Regions from separate parts of the Bacillus sp. LQ16 genome, predicted to be linked through region 1. Evidence: a T-box and tRNA genes for the amino acid it is inferred to sense, from the RefSeq annotation. Region 1 holds a T-box; the other holds one or more tRNA genes.
What was found. A T-box is a leader RNA that pairs with one kind of tRNA and senses whether it is charged. The one in region 1 lies ahead of ileS (isoleucine--tRNA ligase), so its partner is inferred to be a tRNA-Ile.
Positions count from the first base shown of each region.

Region 1 (7,669 bases):
TTAACATTCACTTTTATCGAACGGTTATTAATATTTTTAAAACCTAGACTTTGAATGTATCGTTGCAATGTGTCGATATGATAGTACGACATAACATCTTCAAAGCTATCATTTGCGCGTGTATAGTTAAATTGTAAATTCGTAGATTTTGTTTTCGCTTTTGAAGAAATCGTTACATATTCTCCAATTAAAAATCCTGTTCCATCTAAACCTTTTAACGTAACAGTTTTCAGTTGATTCGTTAGAGCTGTTGAATCTGCATCGTTATTATCTTTTAAGCCTACTTTACTACCGCTAGATACGACTGGGTTAGGTAAAAATACTTTTCCTGACCCTTCAGCTTTTCGGTTTATATCAACCTTTTTAATTAACTTTCCATTTTCTGCATCAATAAATGTTTCCCATGCACCAAATGGATTATTAGAATGGACTACAACTTTATATACTGGACGAGCAATTCCTTCTTCAACAATATATCCGAACTCTTTATCTGTAGGAGCCCATAAATTTTGCTCACTTGCTTCTCCAACATACGCCATTGATTTTTGTATTGCATCTTTTTCACTAATTTTTGTCGTTACTTCCTTCACACCTGTAACAGGCTGATAATCAGAAACAGCGAGTACTCCCTTTCCCTCTCCGTTAAGCGTAACTGTTATTTGTTTTGAAAATACAGGTGCACCATTAACAACTTGTTGGAACCTAACATATGAAGCTACTGACGTTTCTGTTGTAGAAATATATTGCAAGTCTGAAAGGTCTGTTTTCAATCCATACTGCGCAGCATTTTCTTTTAAATATTCAGTTGCTTTTTTCTGTGGCGAATAAGCTTCTAACTTTACTTGCTGTTGTTTTTCCAATGCCGAAACCGTAGAAATCGTCCCCATTACTAACGGTACAGTCATTGCCATTGCCACCATTTTTTTATTAAACATAGAACCACTCCCCCTAATAAAGTAGCTCAACCTTATCCCATTACCACTCGGCAATCATTCCCCACAAAATGGGGGGATAAAAATTGAATCTACGAGTAATTCTCTATGGACACTTCTATTACCTTTCCATTTAGGGTAAGTGAAATTTTCTCAATATTTATGTGTAAAGTGAACACAATATTTTAGAAATATATTTCTAAAGCAATTCCTTAACTCTTAAACTTTTTAAATGACTTTGTAAAAAACAGGCCACTTTTTTACCTAACGGTAGGTTGAAAAAAATATTAATGAATGATACGATTTATATAACCTTTTTTTAGGAGGCTTTATTATGGGCAAAAGTGAAGAAACACTCTCTTCAATTATGGAAGCAAGCTATCGACTGTTTGCCGGACATGGTATTACCAAAACGACTTATTCAATGATTGCTGAAGAAGTCGGAATTGCTAAACCGTCCATTTATTATTACTTTAAATCTAAAGATGCATTAATCGAATGTATTTTCACAGAATTATGTGCTGCGATGCAGTTTTCTTCCTTCTTCCATACAGAAGAGTTTACGAAAGGAAATTTTATTGACAAATGCATTGAAATTGGATTCAAAATAATTGATGAACAGCAGAACGATCCTTATTTTAATCGTGTGTTGCAAGAATATGTATTACTATCTTCAAGAAATGATATGTACAAAGATCGATTACTAACTGTGCAAACAGAATATTTACAAGGATTTGAATCCCTCCTTACAAAAGCAAATGAGCTTCAATTGATTGAAAATAAAAATCTAGTTTCAAAAGCTCATATGTTAGCATTAGTGCTTGATAATGTCGGGAATTTTATGATGTTACATGTGGATATAGATTATAGACAAATATGGATGGAAGCTGTAAACAGTATTTTTGAAAGAAGGGATTGAATTGAATACTAAAAAACGAATTATCGGCTTAGACTTTGCTAGAGCTTTGGCGATGTTTGGTATGCTGCTTGTTAATTTTATGGTGATAACAGGTGCAGAAGGAAATGGTCCCCCATTTTTAATAACTTTCATGTCACTTTTTGAAGGTAGAGCTTCTGCCTTGTTTGTTATACTTGCTGGAATTGGCATATCTTTAATGACTAGATCATCTGTTGCTAGCAATGAAAAAATAAAAATTTCTAATAGCCGAAAAATCACCTGGAAACGGGCACTATTCTTATTTATTTTAGGATTACTTTTATACGTAATGGAGTGGACTGGGGATATATTACACTACTACGGTGCTTACCTTTTCGTTGCTGCATTACTCATTACAGTCCGAAAAAAAGCATTACTCTTGTTATCTATTATTATCCTACTCTTGGCACAATCTCTTCAGCTTACTTTCAATACTTTCGAAGGTTGGGGAGGCCCTACTCCATTTATAAACTATGTAGACTTCTGGACAGTTAACGGTTTTCTTCGCAATTTATTCTTTAATGGTTATCACCCTTTTTTCCCTTGGTTTTCGTTCTTCTTAATCGGTATGATAATTGGCAGATTAGATCTTCATAATAAAAAGATTAGAGATAGGTTGCTCTTGCTCGGTATTACATTCACCATACTGATAGAACTTTTATCAAAGGGGCTCACGCATTACTTCATTCCACACATTGGCAAAGAAGCTGCTACATTTTTGTTTAATACAGGACCCATTTTACCAAATATATTATATATTTTATCTGCTACAGGATCCGCTATTGCTATATTAATACTTTGCCTCTATATCACTGAAAAATATGAAAATAATTGGTTTGTTACTTCCATTATACAAACAGGTCAATTAACATTAACTCATTATGTAAGTCATGTATTTATCGGTATTGGAGCATTAATTCTATTCAATAGAATGGAACATCAAACACTACTTTTCGTTTTATTATTTGCTACTATATTTTTCATTTTCAGTATTTTGTTTAGCGTATTATGGAGAAAGAAATTTTCTAAAGGACCTATCGAATGGATTATGAGGAAATTAACTAGTTAATTTACCTCCATACGAAAAAGGAAGTTGGAATCATTCCAACTTCCTTTTTTCTTTAATTAGCTGCACTTAATTTAATTCTAAGTTTTGTTTCACCTAAAGTAAGTTCATCGTCTTCGTTCGTTAAGTGACCAAATGTAAATTGTTTAACGAGTAAATTTTCTTCCAATAAATCTTTATTGTTCGTTAACGTTCGTTGTAGTTCTTCTTCTGTATCGAGAATAACATCGACTCGTAAATTAACTGGTAAATTCAACTGTTTACGATATTCTTGAACCGCACGAATGAATTCACGCGCTACTCCTTCTTGTAACAATTCTTCCGTTACATTCGTATCTAACATAACTGTATATTGTCCGTTAGTCGTATTAGAAAATCCTGATTTTGCAACTTTTTCAACTAACACATCTTCAGCAGTTACAACTACTTCTTCTCCTGGTGTTGCTTCGTAAACTGCTCTTTCTGTTGATACAAAGTTTTGTACTTCTTCTTGTGATAATTGTTTTAGCCAACCATTCACTGCATTCACATTTTTACCGAATTTCGGCCCCGCTGTTTTAAAATTGAGCTTCAATTGATATGATGTGTATTTTGTTTCATCAAGTTCAACATGGAACGCTTTTACATTTAACTCATCCATAACGATATCACGATAAGATTCCCAATCCATATCATTCTCGTTATGCTCAAGTAATACAAGTTCTGCTAGCGGCTGTTTTACTTTTAAAGAATGCTGATTACGGTTACTTCTTCCAAGTTCAACAACTTGTAAAACAGCATCCATTTCCGCTTCTAATTTCGGCTGAAGTAGTGATTCATTTACAACTGGATAATCAGCTAAATGAACGCTACTTCCTTCTAAATTAAGATGAATGTCTTCCGCGACAAACGGTGTGAATGGTGCAATTAATTTACTAATTGTTACAAGTACTTCATGAAGTGTCTCATACGCAGCAGCTTTTTCAGCGTTCATACCAGATTCCCAGAAACGATTACGTGAGCGTCTTACATACCAGTTACTCACTTCATCTACAAGTGCTGCAATTTCACGAGCTGCATTCGTAAATTGATAATCATCAAGTGCTGTTCTCACTTTTTTCGTTGTACTATGCAATCTTGATAATACCCATTCGTCTAATTTCGTACGCTTTACATCATACGTTTCTTTCGGGTTATACTCATCTAAATTCGCATATAAAACGTAGAAGCTATACACATTGACTAATGTATCTACAAATTTAGATTTCGCTTCCAGTACGGTTCTTTCAGAAAAACGCTTCGCATTCCACGGAGCACTATCAACAAGTAAAGCCCATCTTAGCGCATCTGCACCAAACTTATCTACTAAATCAACTGGATCTAGTGCATTCCCTTTACTTTTAGACATTTTCTGCCCTTCTTCATCTAAAACATGCCCTAGTGATAACACTCGTTTATACGGTACTTTTCCTGTATATAGTGCTGATACTGCTAATAAACTATAAAACCAGCCGCGTGTTTGATCAATTCCTTCTGCAATAACATCCGCTGGAAACTGCTCTTCAAATAACTCTTTATTTTCAAATGGGTAATGATATTGTGCAAATGGCATAGAACCACTATCAAACCAAACATCAATCACTTCTGGTGTACGATTCATTGTGCCTCCGCATTTTTCGCAGCGGACTTGCACTTCATCTACATAAGGCTTATGCAATTCTAAATCTTCCGGTGTTTCTTTCGTACTATGCTTTCTTAATTCGGCAATGCTTTTCGGCGCAAACTGATGATCACAACTTTCACATTCCCATACGTTTAATGGCGTTCCCCAATATCTATTTCGGCTAATATTCCAGTCCACCATATTTTCTAAAAACTTACCAAATCGTCCATGTTTCATATGATCCGGATACCAAGTAACTGAATCATTATTTTGTAAAAATGTATCTTTAATTGCAGTTGTTCGGATTAACCAACTTTCTCCTGCATAATAAAGTAGTGGTGAATCACAACGCCAGCAATGTGGGTAGCTATGTTCATATTTTTCTTTATGATATAGTAAACCTTCTTTCGCTAAATAACGAACGATATCCACATCACAATCTTTTACAAATTTACCTTTCAAAAATGGTACCGCTTCTGTATACTCACCTTTTTCATCTACAACGTGCAAGAATGACAATCCTTCACTTTGAACAACTCTATAATCGTCCTCTCCATATGCTGGAGCAATATGAACAAGTCCTGTACCACTATCTGCCGTTACAAACTCTGCTGCGATAACGCGGTAACCATTTGTGACTTCTTTCATCGGAAATGGCGCTGTATAAGATGTGTTTAATAATTCTTCGCCTTTATGAACAGATAATACTTCATAGTTTTCTTTTAATACTTCTTGTACACGTTCTTTCGCAACAATGTATACATGACCTTCTTGTTTTGCTTTAACATATTCCATATTTGGATGTACAGCAAGCGCAACATTTGCTGGAAGTGTCCAAGGCGTTGTTGTCCAGCCTAAGAAATACTCATTTTCACTATCTTTCACTTTAAACTTCACTGTTGCACTTAAATCTTTTACTGTTTTATACCCTTGTGCAACCTCATGTGAGCTCAATGAGGTTTGGCAGCTTGGGCAGTATGGTGAAACTCTATGTCCTTTATATAACAATCCTTTTTCATGGATCGTCCCCAAAATATGCCATACACTTTCGATATATGGATTCTCTAAAGTTACATATGGATCATCCATATCTACCCAATAACCAATACTTTCAGTGAATTCACGCCACTGCTTTTCATATGTGAAAACACTCTCTTTACACTTTTGAATAAATGGTTCAATACCATATTCTTCGATCTCATGTTTACCAGAAATACCAAGTTGCTTCTCAACACCTAGTTCTACAGGTAAACCGTGTGTATCCCATCCTGCTTTTCTTACTACTTTATAACCAGCCATCGTTTTATATCTTGCTACTAAATCTTTAATTGCCCGACCAAGTGCATGGCCGACGTGTGGTAAACCGTTCGCCGTTGGTGGTCCTTCATAAAACACAAACGATTGCGCGCCTTCTCGATTCTGAATTGATTGTTCAAAAATGCTTTGTTCGTTCCACTGCTTACGAATACGTGTTTCTCTCCCTACAGCTGACTCTTTTACATCTACTTTCTTCATCTACAATCACTCCTTTGAATGTTTTAAAAGCACACAAAAAACCCGCCCCTATGAAGTAGGGACGGGTTTACCCGCGTTACCACCCTAATTCTATTAGCTTTTTCACTAATAGCGCTTAGCAACGTACTATCATACGTGTTCTTTGTAACGGTAGACATCCGTCCGGGCTTACTCACTTTCAGCCTCGGCTCCTCGGAGATGATTTTCAAATAACGTCTGCCCACCGGCTTTCAGCAATATACCGGCTCTCTGGAGAACAGTTCACTATTTTACTCTTTCTCGTCTTCAGATTTGTATACTTTATTAAAAGTTATTTTATGCCATTTGACAACTAATTGTCAACTAATTCAAAATATATTCTTATACAATTACTTTTCAAATTCTCGCAATGCTGCTAAATTTTCATCATCCTCAATAAGTTCAGCAAAGAATCCCGATTCATCCTCACGAAGGACAATTTCAAGCTCTTCCTTCGCCTCTTCATTTCTATTTAACTGTGCTAAATAACAAGCACGATCATATCTTGCTAACAAATCATTTGCATCCATTGTTAATACTTCATTTGCTATTTTTTCTGCCTTTAGTGTTTGGCCGGCACCATGATATGAAGACGCTAAAGAAAGGAGAATTGCTGTTTCATTTGGATGATGTATAGAAGCATTTTCTAATACATGAATTGCCTCTTCAAACCTTTCTTGACTTTGATACATTTCTCCTAAAGCAAGAAATGCTCTACTTACGAACGGTGTTTGCTCCGTTAATTGTAAGGTAATCTTTTCTGCTTTTCTTTCTTCCCCTGCTTTAAAGAATACTTGTGCTTGCAGAAGAAGAGTATCATAATCATCTGGTAGTTCTCGAACCATTTGCTTCGTTAATTCCAAAGCATCTCTTAACATATCTTCTTCCTCGCACTCAACGAAAAGATTTACAAGTTGCTTCGCTACTTCATAATCCCATCTATTTTCTAGTGACGTGTGCAGAATCTCTATTGCTTCTTTATTCATCTCTACATTCTCATAAAATAGCGCAAATCGCTGTGCTGCCATACTATTTTTCGGATTTAGCTTTAAAGAGATTTCATATAAATCAATTATCATAGTAACCATTGAAATTTCTTTGGCACGATTTTTCATACGATAAAAAGCTCTCGTAATGATAGATCGTTTTGGTTGTTCATGCAGCTGGCGTTCAATCCATATTTCCGTAACCGCAGCTGCAGCATACATGAATGCTGCACTTCTTTCTGCTTTTTTCACCTTTAACGTATGAAGAAAATCTCGTATGTTAGACAATTTTTTATGCTGCTCTACTGCTTTTACATAAACATCAAATATACGTTCATTATCAAAATCTTTTTGTATTACTTTCATTGCAACTTCAATTGCTTTTACATTTCTTTTTTTCACTAATACTTTTGCATAATGATATAGAACTTCTATATGCTCACCATCTAATTGTAGCGCGTATTCAATCTGTGCTTGTTCTTTATCTATTTCATTCATCGCTCCGTACACATATGCAATCGCATCTAAACGCCATATTTCAGGTACTTCTTCCTCTAATTGTTCTAGTTCAGT
Region 1 is NZ_CM173491.1:2,145,330-2,152,998, reverse strand. Features, by position in the region: gene AC3EMB_RS10855 (M36 family metallopeptidase) at 1-935, opposite strand, end outside; gene AC3EMB_RS10850 (TetR/AcrR family transcriptional regulator) at 1,267-1,851, shown strand; gene AC3EMB_RS10845 (DUF418 domain-containing protein) at 1,853-2,938, shown strand; gene ileS (isoleucine--tRNA ligase) at 2,991-6,092, opposite strand; T-box leader at 6,147-6,387, opposite strand; gene AC3EMB_RS10835 (tetratricopeptide repeat protein) at 6,461-7,669, opposite strand, start outside.

Region 2 (7,669 bases), 2.0 Mb from region 1:
ACCTAAATGTAATGGGTAATCAAAAGCGCGAGCAGCTTTCTCGTATGCTTCGATTGCTAAGTTAACATCAGAGGCTTTCATAGATACGATAATATCGTGGAAATCTAAGTCCTCTAAAATTTTAATATGATGTAGCGCGCTCTCAACCATACCATCAGCAGTTGGGTATCCGTACTTTTCTAAAATGTGGCGCTCTAATGAACCAGCGTTTACACCAATACGGATTGGAATACCGCGCTCTTTTGCTGCATTTACAACAGCTTCTACTTTATGGCGACGACCAATATTACCTGGATTGATACGTACTTTATCAATGCCACCTTCAATTGCTTTTAAAGCAAGGCGATAATCAAAATGAATATCAGCAACAAGTGGAATGTTGATTTGTTTTTTTATATCAGCAATAGCATTAGCTGCGCGTTCATCTGGAACGGCAACGCGGACGACTTGACAGCCAGCTTCTTCTAAACGCTTGATTTCAGCAACTGTTGCTTCAACATCATGTGTTTTTGTTGTTGTCATACTTTGTATAATTAATTCATTATTACCGCCAATTGTTAAATTACCGACTTTAACTGGACGTGTTTTTGTACGATGAGTCATTTCATTCACGAATAGATCGCTCTCCTTATAAAAGAAGTTTCTTATTTAGTCCCTCATATCAATGATAGTATACGTGATATAGGGCTATAGAAACCGAAGTGCTCGGTTTCACTTTTACTATTGTATCAGCGCCTTTATGTAATTGACAAGGATTAAGTGATGGCTTATTGATATAACGGGAATTTATAAGACTTTCCAATTTGTATTTTTGTAGCAGATGTACTTTTGTTTAATTGTTTAAAGTCGTCAATGACTTTTTCTATGGAAGGAATTTTTTTCTTGTTAATTTGTTCTGTAATAGAAAGAACTGTCTCGCCAGTTTTTACTTCAATTGTTTTATAAGATGTATCCGTTTCTTTTTCTGTTTTATTCTCTTTATTTTGTTGGCTGTCTGTGTTTTCTTTTTTAATCGTTTGGGCAGCAGTTGTTTTTTTATATGAACTTAACATCGGTAAAGTACCGATTTTTATATCGTAATAAAATATATAACCGAGAACAAGCACGAATAGGAATATACCTAACCTCTTCATATTCTTCACTCCTTTGCTAGGAATATATGCTTGTCCAAAAAAAAAATGCCTATTTAGGCATTTTTTTATTTTTCTTTCGGTTGGGGTACCTCTTTAATCGTTAAGTATAGAACGATTAAAACAACAGCGATATAAATGAATGTTGCGCCAGGTACGACGATTTTGAATAAATCCATAATCATGAAGAAAATGGTTGGGATTGTGTAGCTGTATGCAGTTAGTGTCCAAACTTGTTTATAGGATAGTTTACGTTGACCGCTCATAGCAGAACCGATGAACGCAAGTAAAGTCACGCCTACAAAAGTGATGAATAATTGGAATAGGTACACTAAGAATCCAATAACAAATAATAAAATTGGATAAATATTATCGAATAAAGAAATAAATTCTTGTAGATCTTTTTTCTCAAGAGATGCACCTAACAAATCGTTATAAGAATACGTTTGTGTTTGACCATTTCCCATAGAGACTACTTTATCTTTTAAAACAAATAAACCTGTTTTATTTTGATATTTTTCTAGGTCTGTTGAATTTGGATCAAATACGAAAAGTGCATTTCCTTCTTCTTTTTCAATAGGCTGATCAATATCGGCTTTTAGTTCGCCATTTTCAATTTTAAAATCAGGTAAATCTTTATCGATGACTTGATTTACCATGCCTACACCATCTTGGATAAAACTACCGTACAAAAAAGTTCTTGGAATAGTAGTAATTAAGCAAAGTAGCATAATATACAAAATGGTTTTACCGATTTTTTGAAAACGGAATAGCGCCATATCTTTAGGCGAGTATATGCTTTTTACGAATTGGGTAAATATGGACATAGATTCACTTCCTTTATGTATGTATAAAATCATTGTAACGTAGGAATCTAGAGAATCTCAAGATATATTATATTTACATATAGTGGAGATAACTAAATTTCTTTTTATTAACTTTCTTCTTTTAAATAAGAAAAATACAATTGACACTTTTCTTTTCTATATGGTAAATTTATCTTACATTTCTTAAAGGGCATATCCGATAGGAATTCCTTTATTTGATATGTTGTTACATACATAATTGTGGACCCTTAGCTCAGCTGGTTAGAGCAGACGGCTCATAACCGTCCGGTCGTAGGTTCGAGTCCTACAGGGTCCATATCCATTTCGCATGTTTATTATGTTAGCAGGAAGCTTCCTTGTAGAAGGAAGCTTTTTTTACGGAATATATGAGCATTTTAATTGAAAAGAAGTGGGAATTTTGCTACTTTAATGATAGCAAGACAATGTGATTTATTTGTTTGCACCCTATGGCAATTAGGGTAGAATGAAGTTGTATGTCACTTAAGTGGCAATACATAAACTGGGAGGAATATAACAATGGCAAAACACGAATTACCAAATTTACCTTATGCGTATGATGCTTTAGAGCCTCACTTTGACAAAGAAACAATGAACATCCATCATACAAAACATCACAACACGTACATTACAAACTTAAACGCTGCTTTAGAAGGTCATGCAGAATTAGCTGACAAAAGCGTAGAAGAATTAGTTGCAAACTTAAACGAAGTACCAGAAGCAATCCGTACAGCAGTACGTAACAATGGTGGCGGACATGCTAACCATACATTCTTCTGGACAATCCTATCTCCAAACGGCGGAGGACAACCTGTAGGTGAACTTGCAACTGCAATTGAAGCAAAATTCGGTAGCTTTGATGCATTCAAAGAAGAATTCGCAAAAGCTGGCGCAACTCGCTTCGGTTCTGGTTGGGCTTGGTTAGTAGTAAACAATGGTGAGCTAGAAGTAACAAGCACTCCAAACCAAGATTCTCCTTTAACTGAAGGTAAAACGCCAGTTATCGGTTTAGATGTTTGGGAGCATGCTTACTACTTAAACTACCAAAACCGTCGTCCAGACTACATCGGTGCATTCTGGAACGTTGTAGATTGGAACGCTGCTGAAAAACGTTACCAAGAAGCAAAATAATTGTAATAAATATAGAAAAAAGCTAGGGGAGAACCCCTAGCTTTTTTTCTATGCTTTCCTTTTACATAATTGGGCTTGTCTTTGGAAGACTAGAACATGAAGTAAAGGAGAGTTGTGTATGAAGTGGAAACATATAATTGGTGACGTTGAAGTGAATCGGGATTTAGTGTTATTGCTCCTTATAGGAGGTTTATACACGCTCGCAATTTCTTTATCGAATACGTTTGTAAATATTTATTTATGGAAACAAACACAAAATTATGTGAATCTTGGCTTGTATAATTTGGCCAGCGTTATATTACAGCCTCTCACATTTCTTGTAGGGGGAAAATTAGCGAAACGTATCGATCGCTCGATTTTATTACGAATAGGAGTAGGAACGCTCGCAATTTTTTTTATTGTTGTCTTAGTAGCGGGGAAAAGTGCTTCTCAGTATATTTTATTAATGGGGGCTCTTTTAGGAGTAGGATACGGTTTTTACTGGTTGGCTTTTAACTTATTGACATTTGAAATTACAGAACCAGAAACAAGAGATTTCTTTAATGGGTTTCTTGGACTTCTTACATCCTTCTCTGGGATGATCGGACCAATAGCAGCAGGATACACAATTTCACGTATGGAGAAATGGAGTGGTTATACTGTTATATTCTTTCTTTCATTAGTTCTATTTGCAATTGCTGTCGTCTTAAGCTTCTTTTTATCTAAAAGAGAATGTGAAGGGCGTTATGAAATCGTGCAAGTATTGAAAGAACGACGGATTGATAAAAACTGGGGAAAGATTACACGAGCTCATTTTTTCCAAGGATTGAGAGAAGGAACGTTTATTTTTGTCATTTCAGTATATGTTTATTTAGCAACTAATAGTGAGTTCGCATTAGGGAAATATAGTTTAGTGAACTCTGCTGTATCCTTTGTATGTTATTACTTAGTTGCTCGTATGTTAAAGAAGGAGTGGCGAAAAAAAGCAATTTTACTTGGAGGCATTATTTTATATGCTGTCGTCTTTTTAGTTATTTTCAATGTTACATACACGAAATTACTTATTTATGCGGCATGTATTGCGATTGCATATCCTATTTTACTTGTTCCGTACGGATCAATGACATATGACGTAATTGGTAGAGCGAAAAATGCGAGAGAATGGCGTGTGGAATATGTCGTTGTTCGGGAGCTGTGGTTAAACGCCGGAAGAATCTGTTCCATTTTAAGTTTTTTATGTGCTGTACTATTCTTTCCACCTGAAAAAAGTTTACCTTACTTATTATGTATTTTAGGTGCTGGACATTTTCTTATTTATTTTGCAGTTAAAAATGTCAAATATGATGAGGGAAATGCGAGTAAAACAAGTGTTGTAACGCAAGGAAACGCGCAAAACCAAACTGAACCAGAAGGTTAACTTCTCGTTTGTTTTATGCTAGAATAGAAAAAGATGTAAGACAGCAGTGAGGACACCTGTATGAAGGTGTCCCTTTCACATTACATAGCTGTTGGTAGAGGGGGTTTGTATGAGCAAGAAGCAGAAGCAAAAGCAAAATAAGAAAAAGACCCACGTTCCTTTTCGGTTAAACGTGCTGTTTTTCTGCGTGTTTTTAATGTTCTCCGCGGTTATTGTAAGGCTCGGATATGTACAAATTGTTCGCGGTGAAGAATATAAGAATGAAGTGGAGAAGAAAGAAAACTCAACGATAAGTAATCCTGTACCGCGTGGGAAAATATTTGACCGTTATGGGCGATCTGTAGTAGATAATGCAGCCATTCGTACTATTACATTTACAAAAATGAAAGGATCAACTGCAGAGGATCGCTTAGAAACAGCGAAAAAGCTAGCAGATTTGATTGAAGTACCGACAGATAAATTAACAGATCGCGATAAAAAAGATTATTGGCTTGCTATGCATAAAGAGGAAGCTAAAGAAAAAATTACGAATAAAGATCGTCAAGAGTTTAAAGATAAAAAAATTGATGATAAAGAATTAGACGAGCGTCAGCGCAGTCGTGTAACAGAAGAAGAGATTAATCAATTATCCGCAAAAGATCTAGAAATACTAGCGATTAAGAGTAAGATGGATGGCGGATATGCAATGACACCTCAAGTTCTTAAGAAAAATGCAACAGATGAAGAATATGCGATTATTAGTGAAAATTTAGCACAATTGCCGGGAGTAGATACAAGTGTTGATTGGGAACGAAAATATGCATATGATGGTGATTTGTTCCGAAGTGTACTTGGTGGTGTAACAACTTCTGACGAAGGTTTACCAAGAGAAAGACTAGATTACTATCTTGTTCGTGATTATAATCGAAATGACCGAGTAGGAAAAAGTTATCTTGAACAACAGTATGAAGATAGTCTGCACGGTACGAAAGCAGAAGTTAGAAATGTTACAGATAAAAACGGTAATATTTTAGAAACGATTAATGTATCAAAAGGACAAAGTGGTAATGACCTGAATTTAACGATTGATATGGAATTACAAAAGCGCGTGGAGGATATTCTTACGAAGAATTTAATGAGATTTAAAGGAAGCGAACCTCTTTTAGATCGCGCATTCGTTGTAATGATGAACCCAAAAAATGGTGAAGTTTTATCTATGGCTGGGAAACAATTAGTTAACGAAGATGGTCAAACGAAAGTAAATGACTTTGCATTAGGTACCATGACAAGTTCTTATCCGATGGGGTCAACTGTAAAAGGTGCAACAGTACTTACTGGATATCAAACTGGTGCGATTCAACCAGGTTCAGTACAATTGGATGAACCAATTAAATTAAAAGGTACACCTACGAAGTCATCTTGGAAAACGATGGGATATATTAATGACCTTACAGCTTTAAAAATGTCTTCTAACGTTTATATGTTTAAAACAGCGATGAATATCGCCGGTGTTCAGTATGTGAGAGGTGGTACGTTAGATATACCTCAAAAAGCATTTGATACGATGCGTTATTATTTCGGACAGTTTGGACTTGGTGTAAAAACAGGAATTGATTTACCGAATGAATCTGCTGGTCAGATGGGGAGAGGTAGTCAACCAGGTTTCTTACTAGATTTATCAATTGGACAGTATGATACGTATACACCGCTTCAATTAGCGCAATATATTTCGACGATTGCCAATGGTGGATATCGTATGCAACCACAAGTTGTAAAAGAAATTCGTCAACCGGCAGTGAAACCAGATGAAGTTGGGAAAGTTGTTCAATCTATGGAACCGAAAGTATTAAATCGTGTTGATATGCCAGAATCGCAAATTAAACGTGTTCAAGAAGGATTTAGACAAGTGTATAATGATTCAGGTGGTACAGCTACCAAATACTTTACAGGTGCAAAATATAAAGCGGCAGGGAAGACAGGTACCGCGCAAACTGTGTATGGCGGAGATAAAGAGATTGGTAGAAAGGCAAATGGTGAACGTGTGGAAACATATAACTTAACATTAGTAGGTTATGCGCCACTTGAAGATCCAGAAGTAGCATTCTCTGTTGTTGTTCCATGGGTACATGATGATAAGACTGGTATTAATGGATATATTGGTCGTGAAATTATGGACGCCTACTTTGATTTAAAAAACCAAGAAGTAAATGGTGAAGCTCCAAAAGATGATAAAAACAATAAAAATAAAGATCAAGATGATGAATAAAAAAATTTTAAAAAAGCACACTATCTGAAAAGATAGTGTGCTTTTTTTTATGGTTTATGCATATCGTGTAATAAATGTGGACAAGTATACAATATTGGGAAATACGCGGCCTTATAAATAATACTTGTATATGATGAGATAGGGGATAACTGTTTTATAGGGAAATTATCAGAGAAAATGAATAACTACTACCGATTAAAATTGTATCCCGCTATTAACGGGCAGTAAGACCCCCATCTCAAAATTCAGCGAAAGCAAAAAAGTTAGGTGGGGGTCGGGCTGTCCGTAAAAGCCCGATTGGTGAGGGCAGATTAAAGTTTCACTTTATCGTATGTTGATTTTTGTGGAACTTTACAAAACTTTTACAAACAATTAAAACCGAATTAATAGTTTAGCAGTATTCTTATATCTGTAATCCTGTTATTTCCGGTTACTTCTAGGAGGAAGAACACGTGAAATGGATGCGTACACCGATTATAATTTTCGTACTATCGATATGGTTCCTCTGTTTTGAAATGTCTACTGCATTTGCTTTAAATGATATGGGAGAAGTGAGAGTTGATGGATCCTCAACGGTTTTTCCTATTATAGAAGCAGTAGCGGAGGAATATACAAAGGTGCATCCAGACGTGAAAATTTCCATCAGTGTTTCTGGAACTGGAGGAGGATTTAATCGTTTCAGTAAAGGAGAAGTAGATATAAATAATGCTTCGAGAGTAATGAAACAAGTCGAGAAAAATGAGATGAAGAAAAACTCTATTCAGTTCACACCTTTTGAGGTCGCTAACGATGGTCTTACAATCGTTGTGAATCGGCACAATACATGGGTAGACGATATGTCAGTAGACGAGTTACGTTTACTGTGGAGTGAAGATGGAAGAGAGAAGCGATGGTCACAAATTCATTCAACATGGCCACGTGA
Region 2 is NZ_CM173491.1:4,160,918-4,168,586, reverse strand. Features, by position in the region: gene ispG (flavodoxin-dependent (E)-4-hydroxy-3-methylbut-2-enyl-diphosphate synthase) at 1-603, opposite strand, end outside; gene yqfZ (protein YqfZ) at 768-1,133, opposite strand; gene yqgB (protein YqgB) at 1,199-1,957, opposite strand; tRNA gene AC3EMB_RS20980 (tRNA-Ile) at 2,200-2,273, shown strand; gene sodA (superoxide dismutase [Mn]) at 2,495-3,106, shown strand; gene AC3EMB_RS20970 (MFS transporter) at 3,225-4,502, shown strand; gene AC3EMB_RS20965 (peptidoglycan D,D-transpeptidase FtsI family protein) at 4,612-6,747, shown strand; gene AC3EMB_RS20960 (PstS family phosphate ABC transporter substrate-binding protein) at 7,209-7,669, shown strand, end outside.
Region 2: it has a tRNA-Ile gene. The T-box ahead of ileS (isoleucine--tRNA ligase) is inferred to sense a tRNA for this amino acid. The anticodon was not compared.